DNA from 2 places in the Pseudoalteromonas sp. Z1A2 genome. Region 2 is predicted to be linked to the other one. Evidence: predicted binding sites of a transcription regulator. Region 2 holds the regulator's gene; the other holds the start of a gene.
What was found. Region 2 encodes ArgR, which controls arginine synthesis, uptake and breakdown. Its sites were predicted from a motif close to ANTGAATANNTATTCANT; they were not measured.
Positions count from the first base shown of each region.

Region 1: the regulator ArgR is predicted to act here: its motif matches at 1,286-1,303, upstream of GQR47_RS07410 (aspartate aminotransferase family protein).

Region 1 covers NZ_WTKX01000007.1:105,707-113,661, reverse strand. Annotated here, with positions in the region: gene GQR47_RS07410 (aspartate aminotransferase family protein) at 1-1,050, opposite strand, end outside; gene GQR47_RS07405 (HDOD domain-containing protein) at 1,430-2,590, opposite strand; gene GQR47_RS07400 (aminodeoxychorismate/anthranilate synthase component II) at 2,634-3,215, opposite strand; gene GQR47_RS07395 (YdcH family protein) at 3,765-4,007, shown strand; gene GQR47_RS07390 (antibiotic biosynthesis monooxygenase) at 4,069-4,425, opposite strand; gene GQR47_RS07385 (SDR family NAD(P)-dependent oxidoreductase) at 4,425-5,255, opposite strand; gene galE (UDP-glucose 4-epimerase GalE) at 5,523-6,536, shown strand; gene GQR47_RS07375 (UDP-glucose--hexose-1-phosphate uridylyltransferase) at 6,538-7,602, shown strand; gene galK (galactokinase) at 7,592-7,955, shown strand, end outside.
Region 2 covers NZ_WTKX01000020.1:28,343-36,297, forward strand. Annotated here, with positions in the region: gene folA (type 3 dihydrofolate reductase) at 1-382, opposite strand, end outside; gene cgtA (Obg family GTPase CgtA) at 456-1,613, opposite strand; gene rpmA (50S ribosomal protein L27) at 1,752-2,009, opposite strand; gene rplU (50S ribosomal protein L21) at 2,026-2,337, opposite strand; gene ispB (octaprenyl diphosphate synthase) at 2,760-3,731, shown strand; gene mdh (malate dehydrogenase) at 3,817-4,749, opposite strand; gene argR (transcriptional regulator ArgR) at 4,975-5,442, shown strand; gene GQR47_RS14030 (Dyp-type peroxidase) at 5,450-6,349, opposite strand; gene GQR47_RS14035 (ABC transporter ATP-binding protein) at 6,398-7,447, opposite strand; gene GQR47_RS14040 (iron ABC transporter permease) at 7,448-7,955, opposite strand, start outside.

The sequences.
Region 1 (7,955 bases), on a different contig from region 2:
TTTTGCACGACCTTTGTATTGCTCGTTCACTACTGCACCAATTAATAAACCTTGGCCACGGATTTCGCTAAATGCGTTGTATTTTTCGTTAACCGCGCTAAGTAGTTCATTAAATAATGCTGCTTTTTCTTTTACGCCAGCCAGTACGTCTGGGGTATTTACTGTATCAAATGCCGCTTCTGCAACAGCACAGGCAAGCGGGTTACCGCCATAAGTAGAACCATGTGTGCCTACTTTAAGGTGCTGTGCAATTTCAGTTGTTGTGATCATAGCGCCAATAGGAAAACCGCCGCCAAGTGCTTTAGCCGAAGTTAAAATATCAGGTACTACGTTTAAGCCTTGGTATGCATATAAATCGCCAGTACGACCAACACCTGTTTGAACTTCATCAAAAATAAGCAGTGCGTTATGTTTAGTACATAAATCGCGAACGCCTTGAGCAAACTCATCAGTTGGTGAAACAATACCGCCTTCACCTTGTAGAGGTTCCATCATTACGGCACATGTTTTATCGCTGATAAGTGCTTCAAATGCAGCAAGGTCATTGTAATCACAATGTACAATGTCGCCAGGCTTAGGACCAAAACCATCTGAATATGCAGCTTGGCCGCCAACAGTTACGGTAAAGAATGTACGACCGTGGAAACCTTTGTTGAACGCGATGATTTGTGATTTTTCTGCGCCAAACTTATCAAGTGCAAAACGACGCGCTAATTTAAGCGCGGCTTCGTTTGCTTCTGCGCCAGAGTTGGCAAAGTAAACTTTTTCAGCAAATGTCGCATCAACCATTTTTTTAGCTAGGCGAAGTGCCGGCTCATTGGTCATTACGTTAGATAGATGCCAGATTTTTTCGCCTTGCTCTTTTAATGCGCCTACTAATGCAGGGTGGCAATGGCCAAGACAGTTAACTGCAATACCACCAGCAAAGTCGATAAACTCTCGACCTTGTTGATCCCATACGCGAGAGCCTTCGCCTCGAACAGGAATTACGCTTGAAGGTGCGTAGTTAGGAACCATTACGTGATCAAATAATTCGCGATTGACTGTCATTTTATTTCCTCTTAATTGTGAGCAACACAAAACATCAAAATAGGTGTTTGGTTAATATTTGTAACCAACTTTATAGGCAAGATCAGTAACCTGATAATTGCGCAAAATTGCTTTGTGGTTCAATTTTCAGACGCACATTATTTCAGAATTACTGATATCTGTCTCGTTAAAAACTTTCATGTATCCCTTGAAAATAAAGGGCTAAAGATATTATTTCATAGATAGTGAATAACTATTTGCATAGCTATTTATGCTTATTTTTAGGCAACTAACCGCATGAGTACAGAGGCGCACACGCTTTAATCGGCAAATATGTAATATAACAATAAGATGAAAATGAATGGTTAGTCGCAAAAAAATTAACAAAAAATTCAGATTTTTAGTCAATTTGAATAGCTAAATTGGTAAAATTACTCGATTGAAGGGTTTTTAGTTCCTTTTTAGTGAACTTAAAGTGCGAAAACCAGCTTAGAGCTTCATCAGGTTCAATAAGTTGATGTTCTTTTAAATTAAGATATTGAGAATAGCACCGTGCCTTTAGCATTACTTCTGTTAATGGCAGTAATGTCTCGCCCTTATCTACCCCATTTACTAGCTGCTGCATTACCCCTTTAAACGGTAAATATTTAAAAGCCATTTTGTCTATTACCTTAGCGCTTACTTCTATCGATTTATTACTAAGTAGAGTAGTTAAAAATAGCGGGTCGGGCTGAAGCTCTAATAAAGCGGTGTGTAAATCTTTTTGGTTTTCATTTCGGGCTAGCTGTACTTTACGTTGCCATATTTGCTCAAACGTTTTTAAGTACAAGCGCACTAATGCAATTCGCCCTACATCTAAAAGCATACCAAGGGTAAATGCATGTACGTCATTTACATTATTAATTTGTGCAATTTTTTGCGCAGCAATGGCGTTTGCCATCGCGCTGTCGCGTAGCCGACGTTTTAATAACGAAAATGGTTCGGTGCTATGTGGCATCCAATGGCGGGCAGCAAATGTAGGAATAACTAGCTGTAAGTTATCAAGGCCAATATAACGAAGGGCGAGCGATGGCTTATCTACTTTTACAGACGTGTTTTTACTACGTTGATTACGATAGTAAGGTAAATTAACGAGCGTTACTAACTCCCTACCCAACCAGCTTATATCATTAACCAATGGCTCTAAACGCCCTACCGACGCTGACTTTACCGCTAATATATCGAGTATATTGGCAATGCCATCTTCAATACCTATGGTGCTATGAATTACGCCATCTATATCTTCGAGCTGCTTATATATAGCTGTTTCAATTGTTTTGTGCAGTTGCTCACTGGCTTGAGCGCGGTACTTATGATGTGCAGTACTGCTTTGCTGGCGTTTATTCTGTGCGGCCACTTCAACCTGAAGCAAGGTACGCTGCTTCATGGGTTCGCCGTAATCTATATCTAATGTATGAATGAAACCAATTTGCTGATGCGCAAAGCTATGCCCAAGCAATAAGTCATGAGCTCGTTGGCTTAGTATTTTGGCAGTACGCTGCTGGGCTACAAGTTCAGTCATGACATCCATTAATAAAGTATAAAATGCTATGTGTATTATAACATTAGAAGCGAGTTAAAAAGTTATCAAGCAGTTCTAAGCCTTGAGCAGTTAAAATAGCTTCGGGATGAAACTGCACACCTTCGATAGCAAGTTCATTGTGTAACAACCCCATAATTTCGTCAAACTCGCCTTGCTCAGTTTGAGTCCATGCGGTTACTTCAAGCTCTTTAGGCAGAGTTTGCGCTTTAACCACTAAAGAATGATAACGACATACCGTTAACGGATTAGCTAAGCCTTTAAACACCCCTTTATTAGTATGAACTATGGGTGATGTTTTACCGTGCATTACTTTTTTAGCACGAATTACATCTCCACCTAAAGCTTGTGCGATAGTTTGATGCCCCAAGCAAATCCCTAAAATAGGATATTGCCCTTTTAGTTGCTCAACAACATTTAGTGAAATACCCGCTTCGTTAGGGGTGCATGGCCCTGGCGATAACACGATGTGCTGCGGGTTTAACTGTTTTATTTGTGCAATACTTAGCTCATCATTACGTTTTACTAAAACGTCTTGATCTAAACGCTGAAAATATTGCACTAAGTTGTAAGTAAACGAATCGTAGTTGTCGATCATCAACAGCATTACACAACAGACCTTATAAATTATTGACCACTACTTTACACAAGTGGTACTAAGCGCTGCATTCTACCACTATTAATTAACCAACATAAATTAGCAAAAAGCGTTAAAAATTAACTCTTTTAGCTAAAATGCTTAAAAGCCTTTAGCGGGTATTGGTTTACTAACTTGAACTCTGGTTAAGAGATTTACTAACGTATTGAATCATGATGATATTTAAATTTATTTTCTCTAGCCAGAGATTCCTTGCACCTTGAGCAATAATATCGAACCCTAAGCTTTTTACGATTAGTTAATACACCTACGTAGGCTGTATACCCCAACAATAAATTATTGACCTCTAAAGTACGTGCATTTATTGATCGCACTATTAAATACTTTGGTGAAATACCTTACTGAGCAAAATAAACAGATTGCTTGTGCTACATCAAATTAGCGGCTCGATGGTTGAATTATATCTATGTAAGCCCCAGTGTATTATATGAAAGGCAGTAATTCACTTATACAACTCACTTACTTGTGAGCTCATTTATATCCTACTAAGGAGCGAATATGTTAGGCGAAGACCACTCATTAACAAATGACTTTCCAGAGTACTTAAAGACCATTGCCGAGTTAAATGAAAGCGATACTGAATTTGCAAAAAAAGCAGATAAGTACGACAAGCTAGATAAAGAGATTAGAGTGTTAGAGCTCAAAGATGCGCCCATAAGCGATGAACAAATGCATCTATTAAAACACGAACGTACAGAATTAAAAGATTGGTTATACGAGCGCTTGCAGCAAGAGCAGTAATGCCACTAAAAAAGAGCTCACTGATGAGGTGAGCTCTTTAGATCAACAATGGGTATTTTCTCTAAAACTTTACCAAGCCACCCACAGGTTTCATAAATACACTGCTTGGGCCTGCAAAGGCTTGTGCAAACTCTTCTGATAATTGACTAAATACCGTTACTTTATCCATATCAACTACGCTTAAAAATAGTGGGCCACCTTCGCCCCAACCAGCAAGATGCGCTTTAGCAGCATCTTCATCTTGGTAACGCTCGTAAATATGTACATTGCGCTTGTCTTCACTTACTGTCCACTCATACATTAAAGTGCCCGCTTCACTTTTAGCCAAAGTAACTAATTGTGCCATTACCAGTAAAAACTCATCGTATTTACCTTCTTTAATTTGGCCTTGTACTGTCCAGGTAACATGATTTTTCATTATGCTTTACCTAATTTAAGCTGTGCTAAAATACTGTCTAACGTATCTACTAGTTGTTGATTTTTAGCATTATCAAGTGCATCAACATGAGGAGGAGCAAAGCGTCCTGTATCGTTATCAAAATACAGGCCTGCGGCATCTTTAAATTCATCACTAAGCGCTGCGCGACAAAAAATATCTGCGCCAATTTTTAAATCCCCACCATCTATACCGTAAGCGTCTTTTACCATTTTGCTTCCCAGTAAAGATTTAGGGTTTACCGATACAACTAATGGTCCAGTATCTTTAAGCTCAAGCCCTAAATGACGCGACCACATAGTAATAGCCAATTTACTTTGTGTATAAGCCGCACTATCAGAAAGTTCAGTGTTACCCATAAGTGCATTTAAGTTAACGCTTGATTGCTCAGCTGATGACACATTAACCACTCGCGAATCATGACCAAGGACAGGTAATAATAGTTTTGTAAGAAGATATGGCGCAATCGTGTTTACAACAAAGCGGGCATCAAGGCCGTCAATTGTTGTAGCATCAACTAATTGATAAACGCCTGCATTATTAATAAGTACGTCAAGCTGGTTATTATTTTCGGCCAAATCGGCTAATACATTTTTTGCCAAAGTTTGAACTTGGCTCATATCGCTTAAATCAGCAATATAAGTATGTGTACTTGCATTTGGGTATTGCTCGGTTAAAGCTACTTGTAGCGCATTGAGCTTTGCTTGGCTGCGGCCATGTAATAATACGGTATGACCTTGTGCTAATAACATCTTTGCAGTTTCTAGCCCAATGCCATCGGTTGCGCCGGTAAGTAAAATTGTTTTGTTCATGTTGATCTCTCCTTACTTTATTTTCGCTATATTAGCACCCCGACTTACTGCTGATAATTAGGCCAATAGTTGAATCAGTTTATAGAATTAATTGATAAAGCTAAGCCTATGTTAGTTAATATAAAAGTATTCCTTTAAAAGGCAGATGAGTGTTTAAGCTGAATATTTTTTATGCTTTTATTTGAATTACTCAGCAATCATAACTATTGTTTTTAAACCACCTTAATAGTAGTATTTATCATATAAATACACTTTTCGAGAAATAACATGAAAGTTTTAGTTACTGGCGGCATGGGTTACATAGGTAGCCACACATGTATTGCATTGCATGAAGCAGGTATTACGCCTGTTATTTATGATAACTTGTCTAATGCAAGTGCGCGGGTACTTGACCAACTCGAAAAGATTACGGGTACTCGGTTTGAGTTTATTTTGGGCGACATACAAGACGAGCAACAGTTTAAGCTCGCTCTAAAACACACTAAAGCCGAAGCTGTTTTTCACTTTGCAGCTTTAAAAGCCGTTGGCGAATCTACCGAGCAACCGCTGCGTTATTATCAAAATAACGTGTCGGGCACATTAAGTATGTTACAAAGCATGCAAGAGGCAGACGTTAACCACATTATATTTAGCTCATCGGCTACTGTGTACGGCGAACCCGACTACCTCCCTATTGACGAAAAGCACCCTATACGCGCAACTAACCCTTATGGTTGGACTAAAGTCATGGTTGAACAAGCCATGCAAGACGTATGTAATGCCAACAGTAAATTTATGGGCATTGCGCTGCGTTACTTCAATCCTGTAGGTGCACACCCAAGTGGTTTATTAGGTGAGAGTCCTAATGGCATTCCTAACAACTTAATGCCATTTATTGCTCAAACAGCGGTAGGTAAACGCGACGTGGTTAATATTTTTGGTGACGACTATGACACCGAAGATGGCACAGGCGTACGCGACTATATTCACGTTTTAGATTTAGCTAAAGGCCACGTTGCCGCTTTTATGCAGCATAAAACAGATACCGCCTTTCATGCTTATAACCTAGGCACCGGGCAAGGCTATTCAGTGCTTGATATGATCAACGCATTTAGCGCATCAGCCAATAAAGATATTCCTTATAAAAGTGCACCGCGCCGAGCAGGCGATATTGCCTGTAATTACGCCGATGCCACAAAAGCGCAAAACACACTTAACTGGCACGCAGAACTAACACTTAGCGACATGACAAACGACACATGGCGCTGGCAAACTAATTACCCAAGTGGGTTGGAGAGTTAACATGGCTTTATTAGAAAGTACTCACAGACGTAAAAACCCGCTAACGGGTCGTTGGGTATTAGTTTCACCACATCGTAATAACCGCCCATGGTTAGGCGCAACAGAAGCCGTTAACGAAAACGTATTACCAAAACACGATGAAAGCTGCCCACTTTGCCCAAGTAATACCCGTGCAAATGGCGACAGTAACCCAGATTATAAATACACACACGTATTTAGAAATGACTTTGGTGCACTCACACCTAATGCCAGCGAGCAATTACAAAGCTTAGAATCAGACAGCGATTTATTTATTGCCGACGAAGCCAGTGGCGAATGCCGCGTAATTTGTTTTTCGCCAGAGCATAATAAAACACTACCAGAGCTTAGCCAAAACGCATTGCACGAAGTAGTAAAAACCTGGAAACAAAATTACACAGAGCTTGCACAGCAGTACGAATGCGTACAAGTTTTTGAAAATAAAGGCGAGATAATGGGTTGCTCGCAACCTCATCCTCACGGCCAAGTATGGGCACATGCGCATTTATCAACCGAAATAGAAGCAGAAGATAACCAGCAGCTTAGCTATTATAAAAAGCATGGCACAGCCATGCTTGCCGATTACGCGCAAAAAGAGCAAGCAGATCAAACACGTGTTGTATTTGAAAACGAACATTGGCTTGTTGTTGTGCCATTTTGGGCAGCGTGGCCGTTTGAAACAATGCTAGTAACTAAAGATAACATTCAAAACTTTAGCCAGCTAAACGATGCGCAAACCGACTCTTTGGCCCAGGCACTTAAAGTATTAACCACTAAGTACGACAACGTATTTAATTGCAGCTTCCCATACTCAATGGGTTGGCACAATGCACCGGCTAATAGAGGCTCTGATGAGCAACATTGGCGTTTGCATGCCCATTTTTATCCGCCGCTACTTCGCTCTGCTACTGTTAAAAAACACATGGTAGGCTACGAAATGCTAGGCGAAAGCCAACGCGATTTAAGCGCAGAAACCGCTGCTTCTATTTTAAAAGCAGCCAGTACAACACACTATAAAGATACAGCAGGACACACAGATGAAGCTTAACGAATTCCAACAACAATTTTTGTCACTGTATGGCGCGCCTGCTCAAGGTATTGCAGCAGCACCGGGGCGTGTAAACCTCATTGGCGAATTTACCGACTACAACGACGGTTTTGTTTTACCGTGTTCGTTAGAGTTTCGTACCCAAGTAATGTTTAAAGAGCGCGACGACAATATTATTACTGTGCATTCTTTAAATTACCCAGGCGAAAAAGACAGCTTTAGTGTTGATGAAGAAATCACTGAAGGCCAATCGCAATGGGGTAACTACATTCGTGCTGTTACTTACGTTCTTAAAAGAGCGGGTTACACTCTGCGTGGTGCCGACCTACTAATTGACAGTAACTTACCGCAAG
Region 2 (7,955 bases):
GAAACTGTGTATCGCCTTTAACATCTAAATCAATAAAAGTTAGATACAGGCGTTCTGCTTTTGGTAAAAATTGCTCATAGATATTACCACCACCAATAATCATTACTTCTTCAGCAGTAGTAACGAGTTCTAATGCGGCATCTGGCGTAGTTACTACTTCAATACCCTGTGCAGTATATTCGCTGTTTCGAGTAATAATAATATTACGGCGCCCAGGTAATGGACGGCCTATAGACTCAAAAGTTTTACGACCCATGATCACAGGCTTACCCGTAGTGACCTTTTTAAAATGCTGAAGATCTGCAGGTAAATGCCATGGCATTTTATTATCTAGACCAATTACACGGTTATTTGCCATTGCTGCAATCATTGAAATTATCATAATAAACACCTAGTACTTTATTCTTAAACAAAGAAAAAGGAGCATAAGCTCCTTTTTAGTAAATTCTATTTAATTAACGCTCGTAGACAACTTCTACGTCGTAATCATCTTCATCCCAGTCATCCCAATCATCATCATTACCCTTACCTTTAGTGGCTTTTTCATGATAGGTATCCCACTTAAATTCAACTTCTTCATCTTCCACTTGTACAAACTTCTCTTTAGGCATGCTATCAAGTAGTGTCATTATGTTGTGGATTAATGGTTGAGTGTTAAGTTTATTAATTGCTGAAATGTGATAGATATTTTCAGTTTCGCCCAGCTCTTCTGCAATCGATTCGCATAACGCTTTTGCTTCATCCTCTGGTAATAAATCTATTTTATTAAATACTAACCAGCGTGGCTTCTCAGCTAATTTAGGGCTGTATTGGTGCAGCTCGTTAATAATCGAAAACGCATTATCAACAGGGTTTGAACCATCTACCGGCATTACATCAATAATGTGTAATAACACACGACAACGCTCTAAATGTTTCAAAAAGCGAATACCTAGGCCTGCGCCATCAGATGCACCTTCAATTAGACCCGGAATATCGGCTATAACAAATGATTTATTTGCTTCAGGACGTACCACACCTAAATTAGGAATAAGCGTCGTGAATGGGTAATCAGCTACTTTTGGTCTTGCTGCAGATACACTGCGGATAAACGTAGATTTACCGGCATTTGGTAGTCCAAGTAAGCCAACATCAGCTAATAATAGTAACTCTAATTTTAAGTTACGTACTTCACCTGGTGTGCCTAATGTTTTTTGACGAGGTGCTCGGTTAGTACTTGATTTAAAACGCGCATTCCCCAAGCCGTGGAAACCACCTTTTGCAACCAAAATTCGTTGACCATGTTGAGTTAAGTCGCCAAGTCCCTCTTGGGTATCAACATCCATGATGCGCGTGCCTACAGGCACCATAACAAACAAGTCATCAGCTTTTCGGCCTGTACAGTTACGGCTACGACCGTTAGTACCACGTTCAGCTCTATGGAAGCGCTCAAACTGATAATCAATTAAGGTATTTAAGTTTTCATCAGCTTGTAGATAAACACTACCACCGTCTCCACCGTCACCGCCGTCTGGTCCACCATCTGGAACATATTTTTCACGACGGAAAGACACGATGCCGCTGCCACCGTCTCCAGCTTCTGCGCGAATTTCTACTTCATCTACAAACTTCATGATTACTCACTTTAGGGATTGGCTTGTTTAATAACTCTATTATATACCCAAGCCAGCACAAATGCAGGCTTGGGTATATATTGGCTGACTACAAAACAAAAAACCCCGCAAAGGCGGGGTTTTTAACTACCTTACTGATTACTCAGTTACGATAGTTACGTATTTACGGTTTAAAGGACCTTTTTGTTCAAACTGAACTTTACCATCTGCTTTTGCGAAGATAGTGTGGTCTTTACCGATACCTACGTTAGTACCAGGGTGGAAACGAGTTCCACGCTGACGAACAATGATGCTACCCGCTAGAACTGATTCGCCACCAAAACGCTTAACACCAAGGCGTTTGCTTTCTGAATCGCGACCGTTACGAGTACTACCAGCTGCTTTTTTATGTGCCATTTCTAAGTACCTCTAATTAAGCGCTAATGCTAGTGATTTTAACTTCAGTGAACCATTGACGATGGCCCATTTGCTTACGAGAATGCTTACGGCGTCTAAATTTAACAACCTTAATCTTCTCACCGCGACCATGTGAAACAACCTCAGCTGTTATCTTGCCACCGTTTACGAACGGTACACCGATCTCGATTTTCTCACCATCAGCAACTAAAAGTACTGAATCAAATTCTACTGCCGCACCAGTTTCAACGTCTAATTTTTCAAGACGAATCGTTTGACCTTCAGTCACACGATGCTGTTTACCACCACTTTGGAAAACCGCGTACATAATTAACTCCGTCTGTGCACCCTCAAATCGGCGCAACTAAAATATTCTTCGATAGGGCGCGAAGTTTACGCTAACGCGAAATAACTAGCAAGCCTATTTTGTAATTAAAATGAATAAAAAGTAGCTGCTTTGAGAGCAATTCAATATTTACCCCATTTTATATTAATTGGCCCTTTTGCCAAGCGCTTTTTAACTCTTAGCCGAAATAAATTAATGTACTCAAATATGACCCTCACAGCTCAATATCTAAGCACACCATAAACTCTATATTGATTATCAATTAATCAGTTATCTTGGCTAATTCAGTCTAAATTAAGTACTTTAATAGTGTTTTTTCAATCAATCGTCACAAAATATCGAGCTAGTGCATTTTTTGTTGTACAATCTGCGCCGTTCACACATAAAAATTGGCTCGGAGATCAATGGATATAAAAGCTATCCAGGCGTTAATCGAAAGCGATATGAATGACGTCAATCAACTTATACATGCGCAAATGCGCTCAGATGTGGCGTTAGTTAATCAGCTTGGTTTATATATAGTTAGCAGTGGCGGCAAACGCGTTCGTCCAATGCTGGCTATTTTAGCAGCCAAAGCGCTCGGTTATCAGGGTAAAGATCACATAACACTTGCAACAATTGTTGAGTTTATCCATACAGCAACGCTATTGCATGATGATGTTGTAGATGAATCAAACTTACGACGTGGCACGCCTACAGCAAATGCTGAATTTGGTAATGCTGCTAGCGTATTGGTTGGTGACTTTATTTACACTCGCTCATTTCAGCTTATGGTTGGCCTTGGAAAAATGCAGATTATGCAAGTACTTGCCGATGCAACAAACATTATTGCTGAAGGTGAAGTATTGCAGCTGATGAACTGCAATGACCCAGATACGACTGAAGCCAGCTATATGCAGGTTATTTACTCTAAAACGGCTAAATTATTTGAAGCAGCTACAGGCCTTGCTGCCATTATCACAGAGCAAGACCAAGCGACACTTGATGCACTAAACCTATACGGTATGCATTTAGGTACTGCGTTTCAACTAGTAGATGACGTACTCGATTACAATGCAGATGCTGAGCAGCTAGGTAAAAACATTGGCGATGATTTAGCTGAAGGCAAACCAACCCTTCCGCTTATTTATGCTATGCAACATGGTAGCGAGCAGCAAACACAGCTCATTCGTGATGCAATAGAGCACAGTAATGGTATGGAGCATTTAGAAGAAATTTTAACTGCACTAAAACAAACTAATGCGCTTGAGTTTACAATGCAAAAAGCAGAGCTTGAGGCCGAAAAAGCCATTGCCTGTTTAGACTTTTTAGCTGAGTCTGACTATAAGCAAGCACTTATAAGCCTTGCCCGTATTGCGGTTGACCGCGACCACTAGTTTTAACTAGTTACACAGTGTGACATTAATTCTGAGCAATAAAAAAGCCTGCAAATGCAGGCTTTTTTGTTGCTTAAAGCGGCTATTACGCCATGAAATCAACACCTTCTTTGATGTCTTTTTTCAGAGTTTCAAGCATGTCATTTTTTGCTTTTGTTTCAAATGCGCTTAGTTCGCCGTAAGAAAGAATTTCTTCTACGCCGTTTTTACCTAAACGTACTGGATGTGCAAAGTACTCTGCATCGCCATTTTCAACAGCAACGTAAGCGTAATCTACAACTTCTTCACCTTGTAGGCCTTTAACTAAAGACATACAAAAACGAGCTGCAGCAGCACCCATAGATAGCGTAGCTGAACCACCGCCTGCTTTAGCATTTACAACTTCAGTACCCGCATTTTGGATACGTGGAGTAAGTGCAGCAACTTCTTCATCAGTGAAAGAAACACCTTCAACTTGAGAAAGTAGAGGCAGAATAGTTGTGCCTGAGTGACCACCAATTACTGGTACTTTTACAGTTGCTACGTCTACGCCTTTAAGTTCAGCAACAAATGCTTCTGAACGAATAACGTCAAGCGTAGTAATACCGAATACGCGTTTAGCGTCGTAAGTACCTGCTTTTTTGAATACTTCAGCAACAATTGGAACTGTGCCATTTACTGGGTTAGTAATAATACCTACTAACGCTTTAGGACAGCTGGCAACAATGCCTTCTGCTAACGTTTTGATGATGCCAGCATTTACATTGAATAAATCAGCACGATCCATACCTGGTTTACGCGGCATACCCGCTGGGATAAGAACGATGTCAGAGCCTTCAAGCGCTTTATTTAAATCGTCTGCGCCAAAGCCTGCAACTTTAACATCTGTTGGGATGTGAGAAAGGTCAACCGCAACACCTGGTACTACTGGTGCAACATCATAAAGTGATAATTCAGAGCCAGCTGGTAAGCCTGTTTTTAATAATAAAGACAACGCTTGGCCGATACCGCCTGCAGCACCTAATACAGCAACTTTCATTGGAATTCTCCGTAATTTGAGGTAGGAAACATTTGTGGCTCTTAAGATAATGAAATTAGCGACTAAAAACAAATTTATCCTGTCTATTTCAAGTATATTTTCGACCATAGTCGTAAACTTATGTGATTTAACGCATCAAACTGGCAAGTTAACTAAACAACTGCTGCATAATTATTCATTTTTGTGTAGAATTTGCGGCATAAATAACAAAAACGAATAAAGACTATGCAACCACAAGATAAACAAGAAGCACTGGTAAAAGCATTTAAATCACTATTAAAAGAAGAAAATTTTGGCTCTCAAGGCGAAATAGTTGATGCGTTAAAAGATCAAGGTTTTGACAATATAAGTCAGAGTAAAGTTTCACGCATGTTAAGTAAATTTGGCGCTGTACGCACACGCAATGCCAAACAAGAAATGGTTTACTGCTTACCTGCTGAAATGGGTGTACCTACGGCTAAAAGCCCATTACGCCAATTAGTAATCGACATTATGCACAACGAAATGATGATCATCATTCGTACCAGCCCTGGTGCTGCTCAGCTTATTGCACGTTTATTAGATTCATTAGGTAAAGCAGATGGCGTACTAGGAACTATTGCCGGCGATGACACTATTTTTATCGCTCCTGCTAAAATATCTGAAATAGATGTAACACTTGAACGCGTTCGCATTTTATTTGATACGGTTTAATAGCAAATTAAATTTGTTTTAAAAACCCTATTGAAGGTGCAAAGAAAGCAGAGCCCATATCGGCTTGAGTAAAATCAAGCCAGTGGTCGTAGCAATCCCCTTCCCCTAAACGACTATTAAGTACTTTTTCAAATGCGGTGCCCGTACAAGCGCATGTAATTGATAACATTCCCTGCTCATACACGTCGCCATAAGGCATGCTTTGATTTAATAGTAGCGGTTGTCCGTCTTCGTCTTTTAGCTCACTTCGCGAAGCATGGCTGGTTTCGACCGCTGGAGTAATTAGCGTGTTATCAAGACGCGTACGTCCCATTATTTGCTCTTGCTCACTCAATGATAAATGCTGCCACATAGTTAAATCATGTTTATAACGCTGAACATGAATATAACTCCCCTGATCTTCAAAGCTACCAGAGTTGCTGATTAAAGCCGTAGCGCGCTTTTTTCTTCCATGTGCGGTGTCGCCACCATAAATAAAACCGTTAAAATCACGACCATCTAAAAAACGAAAATTACGAATTTGCTCCACCAGCTCAACATCGGGGGCAAATAGTTTTAAAATTTGCAGCGCAAATAAATGGTTAACATCTTCACGGTCAGAGCGAATTTGCACAAATAAATCGCACGGTTGTACGCTCATTTGGTGATCGCTATGGGTTATATTGGGAAAGCTCTGTAATTCGCTTGGAATGTATTCAGGGAGGATATGCGGCCAGTATTGCGCACCAATAGCAACCATACAAGAGAGCATTGATTCTGAAAATTGATCGCTAAACTCTTCTTCTATAGCGCTTACTTGTTTTAACTTTGCGCGAAGTGATTCGTCTTGACCATCAAACACATTAAAAAATAAGTGCAAACCGTGTAAGTTTGCTTCAGCACAAATCCCTGATTGCGCTTGCGCCATTGTTATTCCTTAGTTTTACAGATAAAAACACAGCGAATAACAAATTAATTACGATTCGAAAAAATTCACCGTGTGAGGTTTTATTTTTATTATAACCTGATCATTATTTTCAAATGACTGGCCATATTGTGCAGCAACTTCAATTTCTTGTTCATCAATAACAAGCGAATAAACATACGCCGAACCAATAAAGCGACGACTTATGATTGTAGCTCGCTTGCTGAATTTGTCACTTTGGTTATCTGCCACTAATTCTATTTGATGAGGGCGCACATATATAAGCCCTGCACTTACATTATGCTTACTCTCAACATAAGATTCGACTAAACCAAATGGTGTTTTATATTCAGTTGCGGTTAACACTTCTGCGCTTAAGTATATGCCCTGACCCAGAAACTCTGCAACCTCCTTTGAACATGGAGATGCAAAAAGCTGCTCAGGCGTGCCTTGTTGTGCAATTTTACCGCGATGCATAATGGCAAGTGTATCTGAAAACGCAAACGCCTCTTCTTTTGAGTGTGTAACAAACACAGCAGATACTTGAGTTGCCTTAATAATTCGACGTATATCGGCAATTAATTCAAAGCGTACTTGTGTGTCGATGTTTGAAAAGGGCTCATCAAGGAGTAATAAACTAGGTTTATAAGCTAATGCACGAGCGATAGCGACGCGTTGCTGTTGGCCACCCGATAACTGGTGTGGAAACCTGTCAGCACAGCCAATTAAATGTACAAGCTTAAGCATTTCATCAACGCGTTGCTGCTTTTGAGCTTTGCTCATATTACTAAGCCCAAATGCGATATTATTTGCCACCGTTAAATGCGGAAACAACGCATAGTCTTGAAACATCATGCCGATGTTACGATGCTCAGGTGAGACAAAAGATTGCTCATCACTCACTAATTTACCGTCTATAAAAATAGACCCTTGCTTAGCTTCAATTAAACCTGCAATCGCTTTTAACGTGGTCGTTTTGCCGCATCCACTCGCCCCGAGTAGACAAACAATTTCATCTTTACCCACCGTTAAATCTAAATCGTGAATAACCTTTGTGCCGTTATAGTGATAGCTCACGCCTTGTAAAATTAAACTACTCATTTAACTACGCTGCTCCATAGAACGATTAATAAAATACAAAGGAATAAACCCAACAATAACAATAAATAAAGCCGATATTGAAGCAAGCTCTAATTGCTCGTCACTTACATACTGAAATACATGAGTAGCTAAGCTTTCAAAATTAAACGGTCTGAGCAATAGCGCAGCCGGCAACTCTTTCATACACTCAATAAATACCAATAAGGCAGCAGTGAGCAATCCTCTTCGCAGTAAAGGTAAGTGCACTAAACGCAGCGTTTGCCCTTGGCTTTTACCCATTGATTGGCTTGCCATATCAAGTGATGGGCTAATACGTAAAAAACTCGACTCAATTGCTCCGTGTGCAATGGCGTAAAACCTAACAATATAAGCAATAATAATAGTAAGAATGCTACCTGTAAGCAGTAAGCCAATATCTAAATTATACGGCTCGAGCGCTGTGTTAATGGTGTTCTCTAATAATGTAAGGGGTAACAAAACCGCAATAGCGAGTACAGTTCCTGGCAAC